DNA from 3 places in the Rhizobium sp. BK456 genome. Region 2 is predicted to be linked to each of the others. Evidence: riboswitches for the same ligand, from Rfam matches in the RefSeq annotation. Region 2 holds a riboswitch; each other region holds the start of a gene.
The links. Region 2 has a riboswitch for cobalamin ahead of cobU (bifunctional adenosylcobinamide kinase/adenosylcobinamide-phosphate guanylyltransferase). Riboswitches for the same ligand answer to the same signal wherever they lie in the genome.

Region 1 (7,656 bases), on a different contig from region 2:
GTTCGAATTTTCCGTAACGCGGCCTTACCGCGCCCGGAAAGGCGCCGACCTCATGGCCGAAAAGCTCGCTCTCGATCAGGTTCGCCGGCAGGGCGGCGCAATTGATCGCGATGAACGGCCGGCTTGCCCGGCCGCTGATATCGTGGAGCGCCCGCGCCACCACCTCCTTGCCGGCTCCCGTCTCGCCGACAATGAGCGTATCGGCATCGCTCGCCCCGATCGCACGGATGCGATAGCGCAGGTCCACCATCACCTGCGTGCGCCCCGGCAGCCGCGCCTCGATATCGTCGCGTTTGCCGGCGACCGCCTTCAGCAGCCGGTTTTCAAGCACGAGGCCGCGCCGCTCCATCGCCCGGCGGATGACGCCGGCGAGCATTTCGGGCGTGAACGGCTTCTCGATGAAATCATAGGCGCCTTCGCGCATCGCCTTCACCGCAAGCTGCACGTCGCCGTGGCCGGTGACGAGAATGACCGGCACCTCCGGATCGATCTCGCGGATCTTCTGCATCAGCGTCATGCCATCAATGCCGGGCATGCGGATATCGCTGACGACGACGCCGGGAAAGCTGTAGCCGATCAGTTCCAGCACATGGTCGCCGTTGGAAAAGGTCTCGACGCTGAAGCCTGATAGTTCCAGCGCCTGCGCCGTCGAACGGCGCAACTCCTCCTCGTCATCGACCAGAAGGATCTTCGCATCGTTCATTCCGCCGCCTCCGGCATCAGCCCCGCCGCCGATTGCAGCTCGATGCGGAACACCGCACCGCCGTCAGGATGATTGCCGGCGGCAAGGCTGCCGCCGAAATCCTTGACGATATTGTAGGAGATCGAAAGCCCGAGGCCGAGACCCTTGCCAACGCCTTTGGTCGTGAAGAACGGGTCAAAGATGCGCTCGCCGATTGCCGGTGGCACGCCCGGCCCATGGTCGCGTACCGTCAACACCACCTTGCCGGCTTCCTCGAAGGCCGAAATCTCGATGCGCCTGTCGTCCAGGCCTTCCACGGCATCGGCCGCATTGGAAATCACATTCACCAGCACCTGCTGCAAACGCACCGAGCCGGCACGCACCACCGGCGGACGCGGCCCGAGATCGAGCAACAGCTCTGCATCCGCCGCCTTCAGCCGCCAGGCGATGATCTCGAGCGTATCGCGCATAGCCTCGTCGAGCGAAACAGGACCGAGCTTCTCGTTCGGCTTACGGGCGAAGTTGCGCAGGTGACGGCTGATCGATGCCATCCGGTCGATCAGGCCGCCGATGCGCCGGATATTGTCCCGCGCCTCCTCCGTCCGACCGCGATCAATGAGCACCGAGGCGCTGTCCGTATAGGTCTTGGCGGCGGCGAGCGGCTGGTTGAACTCGTGGGAAAGGGCAGCCGACATCTGTCCGAGACCGGCAAGTTTTCCGGCCTGGATGAGGTCGGCCTGGGTCTGGCGCAGCTGCTGCTCGGTCAACCGCCGCTCGGCTATTTCCTCTTCGATGCGGCTGTTAACGCGAGCAAGGTCGGCCGTGCGTTCCTCGACGCGTCGTTCCAGCTCGTTGCGGGCCTCGGCCTGCAACTGCATGCGCTCGGCAAGCCGCGCCCGCCGTTGGCGCAGAACTGCGACCGCAAGCCCGGCGATGCAGAGGATGAGAAAGACGGCCGCAAGCGCCGTGCGCGCCTGGGCGCGAATGGAACTCGTTTCCATCAGCACGTTCACCGTCCAATCTTCGGTCGGCATGTAGTGCGAGAGCACCAGATATTCGCTAGACCCGCGCTCGCCGTTAAGCGTCATCAGCTCATGCGGCTCAAAGCGCTGGCGCGACACCGGCAACTCTGTCAGCCTGGCATTGGCATAACGCCGCGACGCTTCCGTCCGTGCGATACGGTCAGCCGTCAGCGGCAGGATCGCCCCGTACAGCCATTCCGGGCTGCCCGACATGAAGATGATACCCTCCGGATCGGAGACGAAGATCTTGTATTCGCCGCCGCCCCAGGAGGCTTCGATCATGTCGATATCGACCTTGAAGACGATGACGCCACGAATATCCGCCTCCACCCTGATAGGCGCCGAGAAATAATAGCCGCGCTTTAGCGAGGTAGTGCCGAGTGCATAGAACCGCGCCTGCCGGCCTTCGATCGCGTCCTGGAAATAAGGCCGGTAGCTGAAATTCTGCCCGACGAAGCTTCCCGGTCCATCGTAATTGCTGGCCGCGATGGTCTCTCCATCAGGCTTGACCACATAAATGTCGGAGGATTTCAGCAGGCCGTTGATCTCCTTGAGATAGAGATTGGCCGCATCGCGCAAGACCGCATCCTCGGGTGCACTCACCAGTTCCTTGATGTCGTCGTGATCGGCGATCAGTGCCGGCAGCGCCTCGTAGCGGTTGAGGTGACCGCTGAGGGCCGAGACGGCAAGGCGCAACGCCGTTCCCGCCTGCGCCGAGGCTTCCCCCATATAGGCGCGCGTCGCGATCGCGCTTCCATAGGTGAAGAAGGCGAAGATGATCACCGGCACCACCAGCAACGCCGCTATCGCACGATATCTCGAAGACAGATCCGGCTCCTCCCCTTTCCGCCTCCACTCCCCAGTGAGGCATACCCAAGTCTAATAATACCGGCAGCGATTTCCAAGGGCCGTCGAACTTGACACCCGGCAAAGGCCGATATCCTATTGCTGCATCGCAAGGGAACCCTATCATGAGCGACGACAACACGCCCGCCGATAGCAAGCTCACCAGCTCCAAGCGGCGCTGGGCGGCTGAGGGCAAGTTCCTGACTGGTCGCATAGCCCGCCCTGAAACCGAGCGCCTGCCGCCCGGCCAGCACCTCGTCAAGAACTGGCCGGTGCTCGATCTCGGCCAGCAGCCCGTCATATCCACCGAAACCTGGCGTCTCGAAGTGCGCGGCCTTGTCGAAACCCCGCTCACCCTCACCTGGGCCAACTTCCACGCGATTGAGCAGAGCACCAAGGTCAGCGATATCCACTGCGTCACCACCTGGTCGCGCTACGACAACAAATGGAAGGGTGTTTCCACGCGCGATCTGCTCGATCTCGCCATGCCGAAGCCGGAAGCCGCTTACGTCATGCTGACGAGTTATGATGGCTATACCACCAACCTGCCGCTTGCCGACTTCGCCGCCGAGGACGCGATCCTAGTGACATCCTGGGAAGGCCTGCCGCTGACGCCGGACCACGGCGGCCCGATGCGCCTCGTCGTGCCGCATCTTTACTTCTGGAAAAGCGCCAAATGGCTGCGCCGCATCGAACTGATGCCGGAGGACGAAGCCGGCTTCTGGGAAAAGAACGGCTATCATATGTATGGCGATCCGTGGCGCGAGCAGCGCTATTCCGACGATTGAGTCTTCGGCCGCAGAAAGCGGCCCAGCGCAAGGACACCAAGCCCGAGCATCAAGGCGAGCGCCGTCAGCGACGCCATGCTGGCGGGATGAAGCGGCACCTTGCTCCAGCGTGGATTGACGAGACCGGCGGTGTTGAAGGCCTCGCCGCTGAACCGGCAGGTGATGAGCGCAAGCCCGCGCCGCACCATGTCGGCGTCGACCGCGGAAATGATTTCACTCGCCACAGCCCGCTCCCCTGGCATCTCGCGCATCGCCATCAACACAGCTTTCGTCGCCGCGAGGTAGGCGTGGGCGCATTCGTTGAAGGGACTTTCCTCGTCGGCCACGCTGCCCGGCATCCGCCCCCAAAGACGATAGGAATATTGGATTTCGGCATAGTTCAGAACGCGGCGGAAGGGCTCGTTTGTATCGACTGCGCGGGACGCCAGGCCGATAATTCGGCCGCGATAGTGCGAAATCACCGCCATCTCGCCATGCGAAATTTCTGGGATATCGAGACCCGCTTGGCTGCCGCCGGCGCTGCGACTATGAGCAAGGGCGTTTTCAGCAGGCATGCAAAAGAAGGCGGCGGCAAAGGCCGCCGACAGGATTGATATGGCTCTGCTGCTTTTCATGGTCGCTTGAAAACCCAAGGGCGCCGGCAAAACGGCGCCCTTCATTGCGTTCAGTGGAGTGCCGTTGCCGGCCGGCTCCGCTGGCCGCCCTTCGCAGCAAGCCGCTTTTCCGCCAGCGCCCCGAAGCCAAGGCCAAGTGTTGCCCAGAGGATCGCATGCATGGCGAGCGTTGTCGTCCGGAAACGCCAGAGCACCATGGCCGAGAAGTTCTCCGGCACCTCGTTGATCGGCGGCAGCAGATAGAGCACGAGCACGATGAAGACGAGATAGGCGATGCCGGCAATGATCGCGCCGTTCCAGAGGCCGAAACGCTCGGAAAGACGGCGCGACAGCGCCACCGCGGCAATCAGCGCGGCGAGCGAGACGACAATCATCAGGAAGAACAGCTCGGTCCTGACGCCGATCGTATCGGCATTGCCGACCGCCGGCGGGTTGGCCGGATATTTGATAGCGGGAACGAGCACGATCGCCACGTAGGCGAAAATGGCGATGACCGCCGAGGTGCCGCGCGCCGAAAGATTGCTGACGCGGCCGTGCACGAAAGCAAAAGCGAGCGCGAAAAGCCCGCCGACGGCGATGCTGTAAGCCATGACGCCGGTGAAAAGGCCGAGACCGGCCTGGGTGGCCCGGCTGACGATTTCAGGTTCGGCAGCTTCGCCGGCCGCCTGGGCGCTCGCCTCCTCGAAAGCGATCGCCGCATCGACCAGCGGCTCGCCGAAGACATGGGCGAAAACGAAAACGAGGATGCCACCGAGCAGCCCCGCGAGCATGCCGCGAAGGAGAAGGTTTCCAACCATGTCAATATCTCCCTAGTGGCAGGGAAAGCCAAGGAGATGGCGGGCGTCATGCACGAATTCGTGCACATACATGCCGTTGAACAGCGCCATCGCGCCTTCCTCGGTGCCAACGAAATAGATGGCGATAAGCATCAGCAGGCCGCCGAAGATCGCCCAGGGCAGGATTTCGCCGACGGGGATCGGGGCCGGCGCCGCGGCGGGCGCGAAAGTGGTGTCAGACATGTATTCCTCCGGAATGACGCGTTCAGTCGAAAGAGTGTTTGTGCGGTAAGGTCTGACTTCCAGCGTGAAAAAGCTTCAACACGCTGGTCACAGTGGCGCGACCGCGCCGGATTTCCACCGGCTTCCAAACCCGCAACAACACGGTTATATCTGCTCGCCGAAGAGACTGTCAACGAAACTTCACGAGCCGGCAAAGGGCCGTCCCACTGCACCCCGGGAGATCGGAAGACTGTGAATACGCGCCTCACCTGGATCTGCCACGGCGCGACGACGGCGAGCCGCAAGACGCTGTTCCCACTTGACGAACCGCTGGAAGGCAAGGCGGCGGAAGACGCCGGCCGGATGGCTGCCCCACCCCGCGCCGACCGTATCGCCACCAGCCCCGCTTTGCGCGCCCGCCAGACCGCTGACGCGCTCCGCCTCGAAGCCCGGATAGATCAGGCGCTGCGTGATTGCGACCATGGCCGCTGGGCCGGCAGGTCGATCACAACGATCGAGGCCGAAGAGCCGGGGAACCTCGTGGCCTGGATGAGCGATCCGGAAGCGGCCCCGCATGGTGGCGAAAGCCTTCTTGATCTCAGAACACGCGTCGCCGGCTGGATGGACGGTGAATCCGCCCTCGGCGGCCATGTGATTGCCATCAGCCACGCGGCCGTGATCCGGGCGGCGGTCGCCCATGTGCTTCAGGCGCCGCACTCCTCCTTCTGGCGGAGCGATATCGAGCCGCTCGCCATCGTTTGCATGACCAGCAATGGCAGCCGCTGGTCTCTGCGCTTTCCGTATTAGCGGCTCCTCATTTTATCCAGCCTTACACAAGCAAATCGCGTCATCTCTATTGAACCGGGTTTGACCGGGACTACTTCCTTTCCCAAGGAGATGGAAGAATGACATATGATTGGAGTGGGGAGCGCACGCGTCGTCTGCGTTTGATGCGTGTCGCCACAATCACGGTTCTGGTCGGTCTCATCGTCAGCGTTCCGCTGCTGATCGTCACCGCCTGAAGCACGAGAAAAGGCGAGCGATGCACCAGCACGCTCGCCTTCGTTCTTTCCCGTCCCGGCTCAGCATCCTCAGTCCCTCAACGGTGCAGCAACAGGCTGCCGCCTCCAAAAATTCGCCTTCTGGTTTCAACGAACATTTCAGACTTTCATGATAGTTCGGCAGATGGTGGAGATGGAGAAGGCCACATGCCGGTGTTTTTCCAGAGCAGGGCCGGAAGGCAATGCGTATCGATCGTCGGGCTTGGGATAACTCTCTGGCTCCTCGGCGCGCTTTTGCAGCTTGACGACAGCCTTGTCTTCTTCATGACCGGTTTCGGCGAATACGGCGCCGACAAACTCGTTCTGGCGCTTGGCATCGCCGGCGCCATGAGCTTCATCTATTCGGTGCTGCGCATCGCCGACCTGCGCAAGGAAACGGAACTGCGCGCCGCCGCCCAGGCGAAGGCCGATTGGACTGCGACCCACGACCATCTGACCAAGCTGCCGAACCGCTACGCCTTCGAACGCAAGATCCTCTCACGGCCGATCAAGGACGACGAGGACCAGATTGAGGAGTGGGACGAGAACGTCACGCTTTTCTCCGTCGATCTCGACGGCTTCAAGAAAGTCAACGATCTCGTCGGCCACAAGGGGGGCGACATTCTGCTGATCGAGGTTGCCCGGCGGATCTGCGCGCTCGGCAATGCCGATTGCGTCTATCGATTCGGCGGCGACGAATTCATCATTGTAGCCTTTGCCCTGACAGCGCAGCGGGAGGAGCGCTTTGCCAAGCTGCTGATCCAGGCGGTCACCAGGCCGATCCATATCGATGGTTTTGCCGTCGAAGTCGGCGCCAGCGTCGGCTACGACCGCTGGGCCGAGGGAACCGAACCGCTGGAGGATGCCGCTCATCGGGCCGACCTCGCCATGTACGAGGCGAAATCACGCGGCCCCAACCATTATTTCGTTTTCGAACCGGCCATGCAGGACAAGGTCACGGAACGCGCAGCGCTGGAAACCAGATTGCGCGCCGCAATCTCCAGCAAGGCGATCAAACCCTTTTATCAGCCGCTGATCGACCTGAAGACCGGTCAGCTCTGCGGCTTCGAGGCCTTGGCGCGCTGGATCAGTGACGATGGCGTCAACATACCGCCGCCTGTTTTCATCGATATCGCCGAGGAAAACGGGATGATCACCGCATTGTTCGAGGATCTTCTCGCCCAGGCCTGCAGCGACGCACTCACCTGGCCGGACCATGTGATGTTGTCCTTCAACGTCTCGCCGGTGCAGATGGAAGACAGGCTGCTGACGTCGCGTATTCTCAAAGTCCTTGCGGCAAGCCGGCTGCCGCCGCAGCGCCTGGAGGTGGAGATCACCGAGAACGCGCTGATCCAGGATCCCGTCGTCGCCGCCGTCATCCTCGACGAGCTGCACGCGGCCGGCATCCAGATCGCGCTCGACGATTTCGGCACGGGCTATTCGAGTCTGGCCCAGCTCGCCCGTTATCATTTCGACAAGATCAAGATCGACAAAAGCTTCATCGCCACCTATCGCGGCGACGAACGCCAGGAAAAGATCGTCCGCGCTATGCTTGGCCTCGGCCGGAGCCTCAACATCAAGACGACTGCCGAAGGCGTCGAGGAGCACGGCCAGCTTGCCTTCCTGCTGCAGCTTGGCTGCGACATCGGCCAAGGCTATCTTTTCG
Region 2 (7,656 bases):
CCCTGCGAGTATCTCGGCTCTTTCGAATTGCGGGGCGTTTCGAAGAAGGCCGACGTCTTCCGGCTGGCCGGCGCCGCGTCATAACACCCCTTCAGATTTCGCCGGAGACTTCGCGACGGCGGCGGTCCAGTTCTTCGCTGTAGCGGCGCAGCGTATAGCTTTCGCTGAGCTGGCCGATCACCTTGCGCTCGATCAAATTGTTGACGACGGCGAGTGCTTCGCTTTCGCTCTTATCGAAGATCGCCGCCGCCTGCCTTGCATTCATCTGTGGCTGCAGGAAATCGTTGCGGTAGTGGATGAAATCGGCAAGCGTCTTGCCCTCGTCCTGGGTGTCGGTCGGGTTGGCGTAGATCTCCGGCACCAGCACGAGGCCGGCATATTTGTCGCTCTCCTCGACAAGGATGACACGCTGGGTCGAGCCGATTGGGAAGGCCTGCTTGAATTCCTCCAGCGAGATGCCAGCCCTTGCCGTCTTGACGTCCGCGCGCATCAGCTTGTCCACCGTCAGGTTGCGGATCCAGCCGACGTCATGGGCGCTGCGGATGCTTTCGCCGCGCAGGTGGAAGCGCCATGTGGCGAAGGAGTAGCCGAAGGTCGAGCGCACGACGAGCGAGGAGGTGATGACGGCGGCGAGCACCAGCGCGGTGATCGGGAAGTCGCCGGTGATTTCGAGCGCCAGGAAGGTCATCGTCAGCGGCCCGCCGATGACGGCGACGGCAAGCGAACTCATGCCGACCACGGCATAAATGACGGGCGTCAGCGTCGCATCGGCAAAATAGGGGCCGCAATAAGCAAAGAGCTTGCCGAGCAGGGCGCCCATGAACAGCGAGGCGAAGAACAGGCCGCCCCTGAAGCCCGAGCCGATCGAGATCGCCGAAGCCAAGGATTTCAACAGGAAGAGGCCGATCAGCGCCGGGATGGCGACGTCGCGGGAGAGGTTCAGATGCAACGCGCCATGGCCGGCCGAAAGCACCTGCGGCGAGATCATCGCCAGCAGCCCGACGATGATGCCGCCGAGGGCCGGGCGGAAGGGCGGGGCGATCGCGCTCTTGCGCGCCAGTTCTTCGACAAAGGCGACACCCTGCATGATCAGGATGCCGACGCCGGCTGAGACCGCGCCGAGCAGCAGCGCCGGGATATAATCGGCCGGCACGACCGCGCCGAAGCCGCCGATATCGATGGTGAAATCGCCGTGGGTGAGCAGCCTTGCGATCAGGGTGGAAACGAGGGCCGAAACCACCACAGGGGTCAGCGAGACGATCGTATAAGTGCCGATGATCAGTTCGAAGGCATAGAAGGCGCCGGTCAGCGGCGCGTTGAAGGCGGCGGCGATGGCGCCGGCTGCGCCGCAGCCGACGAGGACGCGGAGATCCGAGCGGCGAAGCTGCAGCTTCAGGCCGAGTTTCGAGGCGAGCCCTGCGGCAAGCTGGGTATAGCCGGCCTCCAGGCCGACGGAGGCGCCGAACCCGTTGGAGATCAGGTTCTGCACGGCGACGATAATGCTGTCAGTCAAGGACAGGCGGCCGCCATGCAGCGCATTGGCCTCGATCGGGTCGACCATCGGCTTCTTGCGGCGTTTGGCCAAAATGAAGAGCAACAGGCCGAGCAGGATGCCGCCGATGATCGGGGCGGTGAGCAGCAGCAGCTTGTCGTCGATCACCGACGAGCTCAACCTTTCGCTGTCGGCGATACCGAAGACCAACTGATGCAGTTCATTGGAGACGAAGCTCATGCCGGTCACGGCAAGACCGGAGGCAATGCCGACGACAGCGCCCGCCAGAGATAGACCGACTTCGCTGCGGCGGGTCAGCGCCCGCAGCCGCCCCGGATCGAAGAAAACACGCAGCGCTCGGAACCGGCGCCGATCCAATTTCATAAGCATGGCAAGACAACTAGGCAGGAAGAGGCCCGGTCAAGGGCGATGGCGAAGTCCGCTTGCAGCGCAATTGCGGCGAAAAGCCGGCGGGCGCGTCAAATATTTATGACGTAAGCCTCTGATAAATGACGATATTCCTGGTCGAGTAAGTCGTGTTCGGATGAGCGTGCCTGCCTTGCCGCCCACGGCCGACCGCCAAGGCCGGTTGACTTCACTCCTGAGCTTGCCTAACCATCCCTCAACGGATGGTCGCCAGACCATCCCACGCGGATGGTCATCTGATCATCCGCGGATATAACGGATGGTTCCGGATCGGCGTTACGCCTTCCGGATGAAAAGGGAATGTGACGGGGCGGACCCACACCGGGCGCCTTCATCACAGCCGACCCCGCGACTGTAGAGCGGTCAGGGTCTTCCATCCGGCATCGAGCCCTTCCTGCCCGCTTGCAATCGCGCAGGCGGGCGTGACGGGCGACATGCCGGAAAAGCCACTGGACATGCATGGTGATCAACCGGGGTCGGACGCCTCTATTTCTACGAATCGTCCACCTCTTCACCAATGCAGCCGGGAAGGCGAGGCAGATCCGCTGGCACGATCAGGGGCGACCGGTTTCCGGTCCGCCCCGATCGCGGCCGACAACCGCGAGCCAGGAGACCTGCCATTCGTGCCGGGCGAAAAGCCCAATCCTGGGCAAGAGACCCGCTGCCAGCACGGAGGTTGTTTTGGCTGAACGATTGAATTCGGCGTTGCCTCGTGGGGTACTGGAGCGCATTTCCCTCTCCTCCCTCATTCCTGTGCCCGTCACAGGAATCCAGTGCGACCAAGTCCTTGGGCGCGAGAGACTTACTTCCCGAATGAGAGTCATTCACGGCGCGGACGCGCCGTGGCTGGATTCCTGTGACAGGCACAGGAATGAGGGAGCGTGGTGGGGTGTCGCATTCTCCCAGCAGGCCTTCTGCGCATGACGACCGCTCTCTCCAATGCCATTTTCATCCTCGGCGGCGCACGCTCCGGCAAATCCCGGTTTGCCGAAAACCTCGTCGTTGCAACCGGCCTCGATCGTCACTACGTCGCGACCGGCCGGGCGTGGGACGAGGAGATGCAGTCGCGGATTGCCCAGCACAGAGCCGATCGCGGCCCGTCATGGACGACGCATGAGGAACCGCTCGATCTCGTCGGCAGGCTCGCCGCCATCGACGGCGAGGGCCGGGTCGTGCTGATCGACTGCCTGACGCTCTGGGTCACCAATCTGATGATGGAGGAGCGCGATATGGCGGCGGATTTTTTGGCGCTCGCCGATTATTTGCCGCGGGCAAAGGCGCGGCTCGTTTTCGTGTCAAACGAGATCGGCCTCGGCATCGTGCCGGACAATCGCATGGCGCGGGATTTTCGCGATCATGCCGGCCGTCTCCACCAGCTGATCGCGGCAAAGGCCGCCGAAGTCTATTTCATCGCGGCAGGCCTGCCGCTGAAAATGAAGGGTTAAATCCATGAACCAACAGAAGATTCCCGCAACCGTCATCACCGGTTTCCTCGGCGCCGGCAAGACGACGATGATCCGCAACCTGCTTACCAATGCCGGCGGTAAAAAGATCGCGCTGATCATCAATGAATTCGGCGATCTCGGTGTCGACGGCGAGGTGCTGAAGGGCTGCGGTGCGGAGAACTGCAGCGAGGACGACATCATCGAACTGACTAATGGCTGCATCTGCTGCACCGTCGCCGACGATTTCATTCCGACGATGACGAAGCTGCTGGAGCGAGAACAGCGGCCCGACCATATCGTTATCGAAACTTCGGGCCTCGCTCTGCCGCAGCCGCTGGTCGCCGCCTTCAACTGGCCTGACATTCGCACCCAGGTGACCGTCGACGGCGTGATCACGGTGGTCGACAGCGCGGCTGTTGCCGCCGGCCGGTTCGCCGACGACCACGATGCCGTCGAGGCGGCGCGCAGCGGGGATCAATCGCTCGATCATGAGAGCCCGATCGAGGAACTGTTCGAGGATCAGCTCACCTGCGCCGATCTCATCGTGCTCAACAAGACCGACCTGATCGACGTGGCCGGCCTCGGCCGGGTGCGCGACGAGGTCGCCGCCCGCACCTCGCGCAAGCCCGTGATGATCGAGGCGAAAAACGGCGAGGTGCCGGCCGGCATCCTGCTTGGCCTCGGCATCGGCACGGAGGACGATATCGCCAACCGCAAGTCCCATCACGAACTGGAGCATGAGGACGGCACGCCGCACGATCATGACGAGTTCGACAGCTTCGTCGTCGATCTCGGCCCGGTCGCCGATCCGGCCGGCTTCATCGAGGCGCTGAAGAGCATCATATCGGCCCATGACGTGCTGCGCCTCAAGGGCTTCGTCGATGTTTCGGGCAAGCCGATGCGCCTGCAGCTCCAGGCAGTCGGCAGCCGCATCGACCACTATTTCGATCGCGCCTGGGCGCCTGGGGAAAACCGCGGCACGCGCCTCATCGTCATTGGTCTGCATGAGATGGATCAGGGTGCGGTGAGAGCGGCGATCGAGGCGCTGGCGTAGGCCCATGCATCTGCTTCTGGCCCAGCAGGGAACGATCAGCGACGGCGAAGAGGCGATCGATCTCGGTCAGACGCCGGGCGATATCCTGTTTCTGTCGGCCGCCGACAGCGAGCTTGCGGCGATCGCGGCCGCCCATCACGCCTGCGGTGGGCCGCATTCGCTGCGGCTTGCCAGCCTGATGAGCCTCAAGCACCCGATGTCGGTCGATACCTATGTCGAGCGCACGGCGCGGCACGCCAGGCTCATCATCGTCCGTGCGCTCGGCGGCGCCAGCTATTTCCGCTATGCGCTGGAGGCGCTGCATGCTGCAGCGTCCCGCGCCGGCGCGCAGATTGCGGTGCTGCCGGGTGATGCCAGGTCGGATGCGGGGCTGGTACCCTTCTCGAACATCGAGGTCGACGATCTCGATGCGCTCTGGGCCTATCTCATCGAGGGCGGCGAGGCCAATGGGCGCGCCTTTCTCGATTATGCCGCGGCGATGCTGTCGGGCGCGGAGAAGCCCGCGCCGGCGGTACCGTTGATGAAGGCGGGGATCTGGTGGCCGGGGCGAGGGCTGATCGGGGTCGAGGAGTGGCGGCGGGTGACAGAGAAGGTGGCGGTGGAGCCAATCGTCGCCATCAGCTTCTACCGAGCGCTCGTGCAGAGCGGCGAGACCAAGCCGATCGAAGCGCTGATCGAAGCCTTGCAGGCGCAGGGTCTCCGGCCGCTGCCGGTCTTTGCCTATAGCCTCAAGGATCCCGTTTCGACCGGCATTATCGAGAGCGTGTTCTCAGTAGTGAAACCCGATGTCGTGATCAACACGACCGGCTTTGCCGTCTCCGCGCCTGGTGCCGACCGGCAGCCGACGGTGCTGGAGGCGAATGGGGCGGTGGTGCTGCAGGCGATCTTGTCTGCGTCCTCCAAGGAAGCGTGGGCGGCCTCCTCGCAAGGCCTGTCGGCGCGCGATCTCGGCATGAACGTGGCGCTGCCCGAAGTCGACGGCCGGGTGCTGGCGCGGGCGGTCTCCTTCAAGACGGCGGCGCGTTACGATGCAGCCGTCGAGACCAACATTGTCGCCAGCGAACCGGATGCCGGCCGGGTGCGCTATATGGCGGAACTGGCCGCCAATTGGGCGCGGCTGCGCGCTACTCCGGCTCGCGACCGGCGCATCGCGCTCGTGATGGCGAACTATCCGAATCGCGACGGCCGGCTCGGCAACGGGGTTGGCCTGGATACGCCGGCCGGCAGCATCGAGGTGCTTCGGGCGATGGCGGCAGCGGGTTATCCGCTCGCCGATATTCCGGCCGATGGCGACGCGCTGATCCGGCATCTGATGCAAGGGCCGACCAATTCAGGTCATGACGGCAGGGTCATTCGCGAGACCCTTTCCCTGAGTCTCTACAACGGCTTCCTGGATACTCTTCCTAATAAGATTCAGGATGAGGTGAGGGCCCGCTGGGGCGATCCCGAGAACGATCCGTATTTTCTCGACGGCGTCTTCGCCCTGCCTTTCGCCCGCTTCGGTAGCGTCCTCGTCGGCATTCAGCCGGCGCGCGGTTATAATATCGATCCGAAGGAGAGCTATCATTCGCCGGATCTCGTGCCGCCGCACGGTTATCTTGCCTTCTATGCTTTCCTGCGGCGCGCGTTCGGCGCCGATGCCGTCATCCACATGGGCAAACACGGCAATCTCGAATGGCTGCCGGGCAAGGCGCTGGCGCTATCGGAGGAGTGTTATCCCGAGGCGATCCTCGGGCCGCTGCCGCATCTCTATCCCTTCATCGTCAACGACCCGGGCGAGGGCACGCAGGCCAAGCGCCGGACTGCCGCCGTCATCATCGATCATCTGACGCCGCCTTTGACGCGGGCCGAGAGCTATGGGCCACTCAAGGATCTGGAAGCGCTGGTCGACGAATATTACGAGGCCTCCGGCAGTGATCCCCGCCGCATTCGCCTGCTCAGCCGGCAGATCCTCGATCTGGTGACCGATATCGGCCTCGACCGGGATGCCGGTATAAAGAGCGGCGAAAGCGAAGGCGAAGCGCTGAAGAAGCTCGACGCCTATCTCTGCGACCTCAAGGAAATGCAGATTCGGGATGGGCTGCATGTGTTCGGCGTGTCGCCGGAGGGGCGGTTGCTGACAGATCTCACCGTGGCGCTGGCGCGGGTGCCGCGCGGGCTGGGCGAGGGCGGTGATGCGAGCTTGCAGCGGGTGATCGCGGCGGATGCGGGGATGGGCAATGTGCCTGGGGCACCCCCCTCTGTCCTGCCGGACATCTCCCCGACAAGGGGGGAGATTGAATCGGAGCGCCGGCCTCCCCAAACAATCGATATAGAGCGATTGTCTTACTCCTTGCCGATCTCCCCCCTTGTGGGGAAGATGTCCGGCAGGACAGAGAGGGGTAACTCCACGTTCGACCCTCTCGACTGCGACATGGCCACCCCCTGGACCAGAACACGTCCCGCCATCCTGGCCGACGTTCTCGATGCACCCTGGCGCACCAATGGCGACGCCGTCGAGCGCGTCGAACTGCTGGCAGCGAAGTTCGTTTCCGGCGAAATGGAGTGCCCAGCAGAGTGGAAGGCTACGCAGGCTGTACTCTCCGAGATCGAAACCCGCCTCAAGCCCTCCATCCTCGCCTGCGGCCCCGCCGAAATTCACGGTCTACTCAACGGGCTCGACGGTCGCTTCGTCGCACCTGGCCCATCCGGCGCGCCAACACGCGGGCGGCCCGACGTGCTGCCCACGGGCCGAAATTTCTATTCGGTCGACAGCCGCGCAGTGCCGACACCGGCCGCTTACGAACTCGGCAAGAAATCCGCCGAGCTGCTGGTGCGCCGCTATGTGCAGGATCACGGCGAATGGCCTGTTTCCCTGGGGCTGACGGCATGGGGAACGTCGAATATGCGCACCGGCGGCGACGATATCGCCCAGGCGCTGGCGCTGATTGGCGTCAAGCCGCTCTGGGACATGAGTTCTCGCCGCGTTACCGGCTATGAAATCATACCGCAAGCCATGCTCGGGCGGCCGCGTGTCGACGTGACACTCCGCATCTCCGGCTTCTTCCGCGACGCTTTTCCCGAGCAGATCGCTCTGTTCGACAAGGCGGTCCGCGCCGTCGGCGCGCTTGAAGAGGACGAGGCCGACAATCCGATCGCAACGCGCATGCGCGGCGAGGCGGCAAGGCTTGCGGCTGCCGGCCTCGACGCCGCCGCGGCGAAACGTCGGGCGGGCTACCGGATTTTCGGCTCGAAGCCCG
Region 3 (7,656 bases), 150 kb from region 2:
ACCCGACCATCTGGTTGGCGAGCCAGGCCAGCAGGACCGCCGTCAGCGCCATGCGCCGGGGAAGAATGACCGCCGATACCGCCGCCAGGGCCACGAAGGGCGTGACGCAGGCAAAAATCAGGCTGAGAGCGACGCTCGCGCCTGAAATGATGGCGACCCAGGCGACAGCGAAGCCGGGGACGACGGGCCGCAGGGGAAACTGATTTCGTTCGAGCATCTCGAAACTCCGTTCGACCGGGCGCAGGCGCCCTCGGAAATCATACGCCAGTCCAGGAAAAAGGCCATTCCTCAATCCAGGACGTATTGGATGTGGTGCCGCCCATGCACTGCCGACTTCTGGACATGGGCGCGAACGCCGAAAACCCTGCCGATCATATCCTCTGTAAGCACCTCCTCCGGCGCGCCCGCGGCGACGACCTCACCCTTCTGAAGCACCGCCAGGCTGTCGCAGAACATTGCCGCCAGGTTGAGATCGTGCAGAGCGACGATGCAGGTGATGCCGAGCTTCGAGATCAGCCGGAGAATGTCGAGCTGGTGCTGGATATCGAGATGATTGGTCGGCTCGTCGAGCAGCAGCTCGCCCGGCGCCTGCGCCAGCGACCGCGCAATATGGACGCGCTGTCGCTCGCCTCCCGACAGCGTCTGCCAGAGCTGGCCCGCCCTCGCCTGCATGTCGACCCGCAACAGCGCCTCCTCGACCGCGGCATCATCCTCCGCGCCGAAGGGCGCAAGCATCCCGCGATGCGGCGTGCGGCCGAGCCGCACCACGTCGCGCACGGTCAGTTGCGTCTCGGTCGTCGATTGCTGCTCGACGAAGGCGATGCGCCGCGCAAGGGCGGCGCGCGACAGCGAAGCGATATCGTCGTCGCCCAGCCGGATGACGCCGCTGCGGACCTTGCGCAGCCGGCAGATCAGCCTCAGCAGGCTCGATTTGCCGGACCCGTTCGGCCCGAGCAGACCGAGCACCTTGCCCTTTGCCACCGTCAGGCTGACGCCGTTGACGATGACCGTGTCGCCTGCGGCGAAACTCACCGCGTCGATCGTAATGCTCATGCGCTCCTCCGCACGCGATAGAGGATGACGGCAAAGGCCGGCGCGCCGAAGAGCGCCGTAACAACGCCGATCGGCAGGACCTGCTGTGGGATGATGATGCGCGAGACGATATCGGCGCCGACCATGTAGATCGCGCCGCCGAGTGCTGTTGCCGGCAGCAGCCGCCGATGGCCCGGCCCGACGAGGAAGCGGGCGGCATGGGGAATGACCAGGCCGACGAAGCCGATCGAGCCGACCATGCTGACGACGCTTGCCGTCATCGCCGCTGTCAGGCCGAACAGCAGGATCTGGACGCGGCGCACCGCAATGCCGAGCGAGGCCGCCGCATCCGTACCGAAGGCGAAGGCATCGAGCGCCCTGACATGGGCCATGCAGATGACGAAACCTGTGAGCGCGATCGGCACCGAGAGATAGACATCCGGCCAGCGCACGCCGCTGAGCGAACCCAGAAGCCAGAACAGGATGCCCCGCGCCTGCTCGGCATTCGCCGATGTCGTCACGATGTAGGAGGTCAGCGCAGTGAAGAGCTGCGAACCGGCGACGCCGCACAGGATGATGCGTTCGCCGGTTCCTCCCGCACCCGTCGCCAGGAAGCCGACCAGCAGAAAGGCAATGACCGCGCCGATGAAGGCGCCGCTGGAAAGGCCAAGAACACCGTAGCCGAGGCCGAGGATCATCACGCAGACGGCTCCCGTCGAGGCGCCGGCGGAGATGCCGAGCACATAGGGTTCGGCCAGCGGATTGCGCAGCAGCGCCTGCAGCACGGCGCCGCAGAGCGAGAGCGACGCGCCGGCGCTGGCCGCAACCAGCGCCCGGCTCAGACGATAATCCCAGACGATGCCCTGGTGGATGCGGCTGAGTTCGAACTGCGTTCCGAACAGCCGGTTGGAGACGGCCTCCGCCGTTGTCGCCAGCGGGATCGCGATCTCGCCGATCGAAACGGCAAGGCTGATCATCAGTCCGAGAAGGAGAAGGGCTGAAATGGTGAGCGCGGCGAGCGCCCACCATCCTTGTTGCCTGACCGACGCTGCCTTCACTGCGAGAGGCCGAAGGATTTGATGCCGTTCGCCAAGGTCTCGATGCCGTCGATCGTGCGGATCGTTGGGTTCATCGATTGCGCGTCCATCATCACGAAGTGCCTGTTCCTGACGGCATCGAGTTCCTTGGTCACGGGGTCGTTCTCGAGAAAATCGATCTTGACCTTCGGATCGTCGGCGGCGTAGCGGCGCCGGTCCATGGTGGCGAGCACGATGACGGCCGGGTTCGCCTGGGCGATGGTTTCCCAGCCGACCAGCGGCCATTCCTCCTCGGTGGTGACGACATTCCTGGCGCCGATCGCCTTCAGTATATAGGCAGGCGCGCTGTTCTTGCCCGCAATGAAGGCGTCGCCGTTGACTTCCTTGCTGGAGAACCAGAAGACGATGGGCAGGCTCTTGCCCGATGCGGCTGATATCGAGGCGACGGCATCCGCCTCGCGCTTCTTCAGCTCGGAAATCAGCGCATCGCCGCGCTCCTTCACGTCGAAGATCTCTGAGAGTTCGGCGATTTCGCGATAGATCAGCGCCATCGTGAACAGCTCCTTGCGCACACCGTCGCCGCCATCGGTGTTGACCTTGGCGACGCAATCGGCCGGCGAAAGATAGGTATTGATCCCGAGATCCTGAAACTGCTCCCGCTTGCCGACGGAGCCCTGCGCGCCGACATGCCATTCGAACTCGGCCGCCACCAGGTCGGGCTCCTGTCCGACGACGGATTCGAAGCTCGGATCATTGTCGGCGAGACGCTTTATCCTGCTGTTCGCCGCGGCATATTGCGGCAGCACGGGACCGACCCAGACGGCCGTGCCGGCGATCTTGTCGGCAAGGCCGAGCGAGAAAAGAATTTCGGTCATTCCCTGGCCGATCGAAACGATCTTCGACGGCGCCTTCTGGAAAGTCACCTGCTCACCGCAATTGGTGATGGTCAAAGGATATTGGGTGGCAGCAAGGCTCGGTGCCGCAAGGCCGATCAGCCCGAAGGCAAATGTCATGGTGGCGAGAATCTGGCGCATGAAAAACCTCGATTGAAGGAAAAAGCACGGTTATGCCGCACGCGCGGCCGAAGGCACGCTGACGCGCGCGCTAGCCGCAGGAGGCCCAATCGAGACGGATGCATGCCGAAATTCGGCGAAGGTTCAGAAGGTCAATCATGTCTGTTCCTTATCCGGGCATCCCCGCCCGGTTGATTGGATCGTGATTGACGGCAGGTCTCCTGGCTTGCGGATATAAGTCGTTCATCCGCCTTCCCGCGATATATCGCAGTGGCAGGGCCATAAGCCCTTCAGAGATGGCCAGTCGCTGGCCACAGCTGAGATGATCGACAATCCGCTTACAGTTGCGGGGGCAGCCACGGTCTCGGTCCCTACTGGGTCGTCCTCACCGTGTTCCCTATTAATCCCCTTGGAGTCATCTTCAGGGAACCGTCACCGCCAGTTACGTCGCCCGCCCGCACGACGTCAATCATTATTGCGGAAGATTGGGTTTGGTGGGCGAAATATGGAGACGGAACGTCGGAGCGCTGTTGGCCGGTATGATGCCAGCATTCTCATCCCCAGGATGGAGCTCTCTTAAGCATCCTACTATTCCCGCTGTCGTGGGCGCGGCATCCACCAACCTCCCTCATGCTGAGGTGCGCAGCCCGAACGGGCGAAGCCTCGAAGCACGCCGCAACGCTGCTCCCTGCGTTCCTACAACGCATCCAGCGGAATCTTCAGATACCGTCGCCCGTTCGCCTCCGGTTCGGGCAACCGCCCGCCGCGGATGTTGACCTGCAGCGCATGCAGCATCAGCTTCGGTTTCGGCAGCGTGCGGTCGCGCGCCTGGCGCAGCGCCACGAAGCCGGCTTCGTCGATGCCTGATATATGCGGATTGGTGCGCTTCTGGGCGGCTACCGTGCTTTCCCAGCGTGGGTGACGGCCGCCAGGCTGATAGTCGTGGCCGGAAAAGAGCCGGGTCTCCTCGGGCAGCGACAGGATCGCCTGGATCGAGTGCCAGAGAGCGCTGGCGCTGCCGCCGGGAAAATCCGTGCGCGCCGTGCCGGAATCCGGCGTGAACACGGTGTCGTGCACGAAGGCGGCGTCGCCGATCACATAGGTCACCGAGGCAAGAGTATGGCCGGGCGAGAACATCACGCGGGCTCTAAGCCCGCCGATCTCGAAAGTGTCGCCATCAGCAAACAGCCGGTCCCATTGCGAGCCGTCGGTTTCGAGTGCCGGCCAGTTGTAGATTTCCTTCCAGAGCACCTGCACGTCGGTGACATGGGCGCCGATCGCCGTCGGCGCGCCGGTCTTTCCTTTGAGATAGTGCGCGGCGGAGAAATGGTCGGCATGCGGATGCGTGTCGAGGATCCACTCGACCGTCAGCCCTTCGCTGTCGATATGCGCGAGGATGGCATCGGCATTGGCCGTTCCCGTCGCACCCGACATTTCGTCGAAATCGAGCACCGGGTCGATGATGGCGCAGCGTTTCGTTACCGGGTCTGAAACGACATATTGCACACTGCAGGTGCGGGGTTCGAAGAAAGCCTTCACGACAGCCGCCTGCCCTGCCCGCTTTTCCAGCCAGCGGCGCGCGCCGGCAAGATCGAAGCCGAGGTTTTGACCGAAGGCCTCGACGTCCCCGGGCTGCATCCGCCCGTCAAGCACCTCTCCGAGCGCATAGAGCGTCAACGCCCGGGTGCCGCTCTTGCAATGAGCGACGACCGGCCCCTTTGCTTGCATCATCGCCCTCTGGAAGGCGCGGATATCGGCCTCGGTAATCTCGGGCCCTTTCACCGGCACGAAGCTGTAGGCGAGCCCCACGGCAGCGGCAGAAGCCTTTTCCGCCGCATCGCCCGGCTGCCCCGGCTCCTCGCCATCCGGCCGGGCATTGATGACGCCGGCAAAACCGTCCGCCGCAAAAGCAGCAAAACCGGCGGCATCGGGCTGCCCCGCCACCGATATCAGCTCATTGACCCTTACGGATGTCATCGAAGCCCCCGCGCTGCCTGCATCGGCAGTATCGCATGTATATCGGTACAATCTCACAAGTATATTGCCGAGCGCAAGAATAGTCGCTTGGCACTCCGTCGCGCCTGCGCAGGCCGGTGAATGTGGGCGCCAAGACACTCCCGATAGTCGCCCGGCCCGGCGCAGCCAGTCAAAACGACAGCGTTGCCGCGCCCTCTTTGATTTCGGCATGCATGGCGCTGGCGCCGACGATGACGATGCCGTCGAGCATGTCTTCCTGCGTATAACCGCGGGAGGTGACGCAGGGCGGGCAGGCCCAGATCGTGCCGCCGCGCTGCTGGAAATTCTCGATAAGCGTCGACAACGGATCGAGCGGCGGCACATGCGTCATCCGTTGGCCGCCCTTGCGCACAAGGTTCGCAGCCTGCGTCGTCACCCTCACGCCGCCGGCTCGTTGAGCATCGCCTCGATATTGTAACCGTCAGGATCGAGAACGAAGCAGGCATAGTAGTTGTCGGCATATTCCGGCCGCGGGCCGGGCGCACCATTGTCCCTTGCGCCGGCTTCAAGTGCTGCGCGATAAAATGCCTCGACCTCCGCCCTGCTTCGGACCCGGAAGGCAACGTGCAAACGGGTCAGAGGCGGCTTGTCGTCAGTGTGCTGGATTTCGAAGAGGCTGCCACCGACATCGAAAGCCCAGAAAACGCCTTCCTTCCCGAAGGTGCGACGATAGCCCAGAGGGTCGAAAGCGCGTTCATAAAATACCTTGCTCTTTTCAAGGTCACTGACCGCCATGGTGATATGATCGATCATGCCGTGCATCCTATCGTTCAAGCATCCCATGATAGTCGAATCCGCGGCGGAAAACACACAAAACCCACGCGATATCCAGCAATGCCGGCCGCCTCCGTTAGCTCCGACCGGGCGCTCGACATCGGCAACGATATCGGCCTAAAGTCCAGGCGCGATGGACTGGATAACGCTCGCAAATGCCTTACGGGATCAGCCTCAAATGTCTGAACGAGACCGCATCGCCGGTTTTCAAACTCTGGGATGAAGCGGCGGCATTCGAAGAGACGGCTTCGATGCGGACCTTGAATTATCCTCCCCATCTGACCCTCGCAGTTTATCAGGCGTTTGATGCAGATCGATTGGGCGAGGCGCTTGAAAGTGTTTTCCGCGCGCGCTCCACCGTCACCTTAGCCTTTTCGGGCATCGGCTATTTTCAGAACGAGTTCCTCGTTCTCTGGGCGCGCCCGATCCCAGACGACGCTCTTCTCCAACTGCACGCGGCTTTCCATCGAAAGATTGATCCTGCCTTCTGTCATGGGCACTATCGACCCGGCAATTGGGCGCCTCACTGCACCATTGCAGCGAAAGTGCCGGAGGCGAAATCAGCGGCCGCGATCAAATGGGCGAACGAAAACAGCATGCAGTTCTCGGTAAATTTCGATGCCGCCGATTGTGTCCGGTTTCCGCCGGTGGAGATATTGAGCGAGATCAGGTTGGCGCCGCGATGATGCTGCCGGCACAAGGCCACATCGGCGGCGGCCTGATGACTCGACGCCAGTCGCAGAATCCACCGCTGCGACTGACATTTTCAAACCATGCTCCAAAGCCGCTAATGCATGTCGCCAGGAAGTGTGCAGCGGTTCCGGGAGAACGACATCCATTCAACCAAAGAGCTAAAGCGCGTCGCATGAATCAAGTTTGATGCGACGCGCTTTCGACGCGCCCCTCTCCATCAGCTGACGCGGCAAACAGCGCGGCGCCAACCTCGCCGGACAGCAGCATCTCGTTGCGCGCCCGGCCCGGCCCGATCATCGGCAGGCGGTCGGCGAGTTCGGCGACGCGGCAGTCGAACAGAACAGGCATGTTCACCTCGATCATCTCCAGGATCGCATCATCGAGTTCGGCGGGCCTCTCGCAGCGAATGCCGTGTCCGCCATAGGCTTCCGCCAGTTTCACGAAATCCGGATTTCCGTGCTGCCGAACCGTTCCCTGATCGCCGCTGTTGAGAATGAAGATCTTGATCGGCGCGTTGTGCTGCACGGCGGCCGACATTTCCTTCATCGTCATCTGCACGGAGGCGTCACCGGCCATGTCGATGACGAGGCTGCCGGGATTGGCGATCTGCACGCCGAGGGCGGCAGGCAGCCCGTATCCCATCGTCCCCAGGCCGCCTGATGTCATCCAGCGGTTCGGCTGCTCGAAGCCGTAATATTGCGCCGCCCAGATCTGATGCTGGCCGACCTCCGTCGTGATGTAGGTATCCCGATCCTTCGTCAGTTCGTAGAGCCGCTCGATGGCATATTGCGGCATGATGACGTCCTCGCGCACCGCATAGGAAAACGATCGCCGTGCGCGCCAGCCCGCAATCATGCTCCACCAGTCGGCCAATCTCGCCCGGTCCGGCGCCCGCGGCAGCGCTCGCCAGAGACGAAGGAATTCGGCAAGCACGCCGCCCGCATCGCCCTGGATACCGATATCGGCGCGCACGGTCTTGTTGAGCGAGGCAGCATCGATATCGATCTGAATCTTCCGGGAATGCGGTGAAAAACCATCGACGCCGACGGCCAGCCCGCCGTCGAAGCGCGCCCCGATGCACAGCATGAGGT

Region 1: another riboswitch for cobalamin. It lies ahead of FHX03_RS19545 (CbtB domain-containing protein); the one in region 2 lies ahead of cobU (bifunctional adenosylcobinamide kinase/adenosylcobinamide-phosphate guanylyltransferase).
Region 3: another riboswitch for cobalamin. It lies ahead of FHX03_RS20725 (ABC transporter substrate-binding protein); the one in region 2 lies ahead of cobU (bifunctional adenosylcobinamide kinase/adenosylcobinamide-phosphate guanylyltransferase).

Annotation. Positions count from the first base shown of each region.
Region 1 is NZ_JACIAO010000006.1:369,380-377,035, reverse strand. Features, by position in the region: gene FHX03_RS19570 (sigma-54-dependent transcriptional regulator) at 1-703, opposite strand, end outside; gene FHX03_RS19565 (ATP-binding protein) at 700-2,496, opposite strand; gene FHX03_RS19560 (sulfite oxidase-like oxidoreductase) at 2,676-3,338, shown strand; gene FHX03_RS19555 (hypothetical protein) at 3,323-3,952, opposite strand; gene FHX03_RS19550 (CbtA family protein) at 4,003-4,749, opposite strand; gene FHX03_RS19545 (CbtB domain-containing protein) at 4,762-4,971, opposite strand; adenosylcobalamin (AdoCbl) riboswitch at 4,984-5,126, opposite strand; gene FHX03_RS19540 (histidine phosphatase family protein) at 5,203-5,757, shown strand; gene FHX03_RS19535 (putative bifunctional diguanylate cyclase/phosphodiesterase) at 6,159-7,656, shown strand, end outside.
Region 2 is NZ_JACIAO010000007.1:53,139-60,794, reverse strand. Features, by position in the region: gene FHX03_RS19985 (adenylate/guanylate cyclase domain-containing protein) at 1-84, shown strand, start outside; gene FHX03_RS19980 (chloride channel protein) at 92-1,882, opposite strand; cobalamin riboswitch at 2,162-2,555, shown strand; gene cobU (bifunctional adenosylcobinamide kinase/adenosylcobinamide-phosphate guanylyltransferase) at 2,839-3,363, shown strand; gene cobW (cobalamin biosynthesis protein CobW) at 3,368-4,417, shown strand; gene cobN (cobaltochelatase subunit CobN) at 4,422-7,656, shown strand, end outside.
Region 3 is NZ_JACIAO010000007.1:200,301-207,956, forward strand. Features, by position in the region: gene FHX03_RS20710 (hypothetical protein) at 1-217, opposite strand, end outside; gene FHX03_RS20715 (ABC transporter ATP-binding protein) at 289-1,053, opposite strand; gene FHX03_RS20720 (FecCD family ABC transporter permease) at 1,050-2,090, opposite strand; gene FHX03_RS20725 (ABC transporter substrate-binding protein) at 2,087-3,103, opposite strand; cobalamin riboswitch at 3,276-3,531, opposite strand; gene blh (bifunctional sulfur transferase/dioxygenase Blh) at 3,779-5,059, opposite strand; partial or broken gene FHX03_RS20735 (DsrE family protein) at 5,229-5,456, opposite strand; gene FHX03_RS20740 (VOC family protein) at 5,477-5,851, opposite strand; gene FHX03_RS20745 (2'-5' RNA ligase family protein) at 6,028-6,558, shown strand; gene ilvB (biosynthetic-type acetolactate synthase large subunit) at 6,743-7,656, opposite strand, start outside.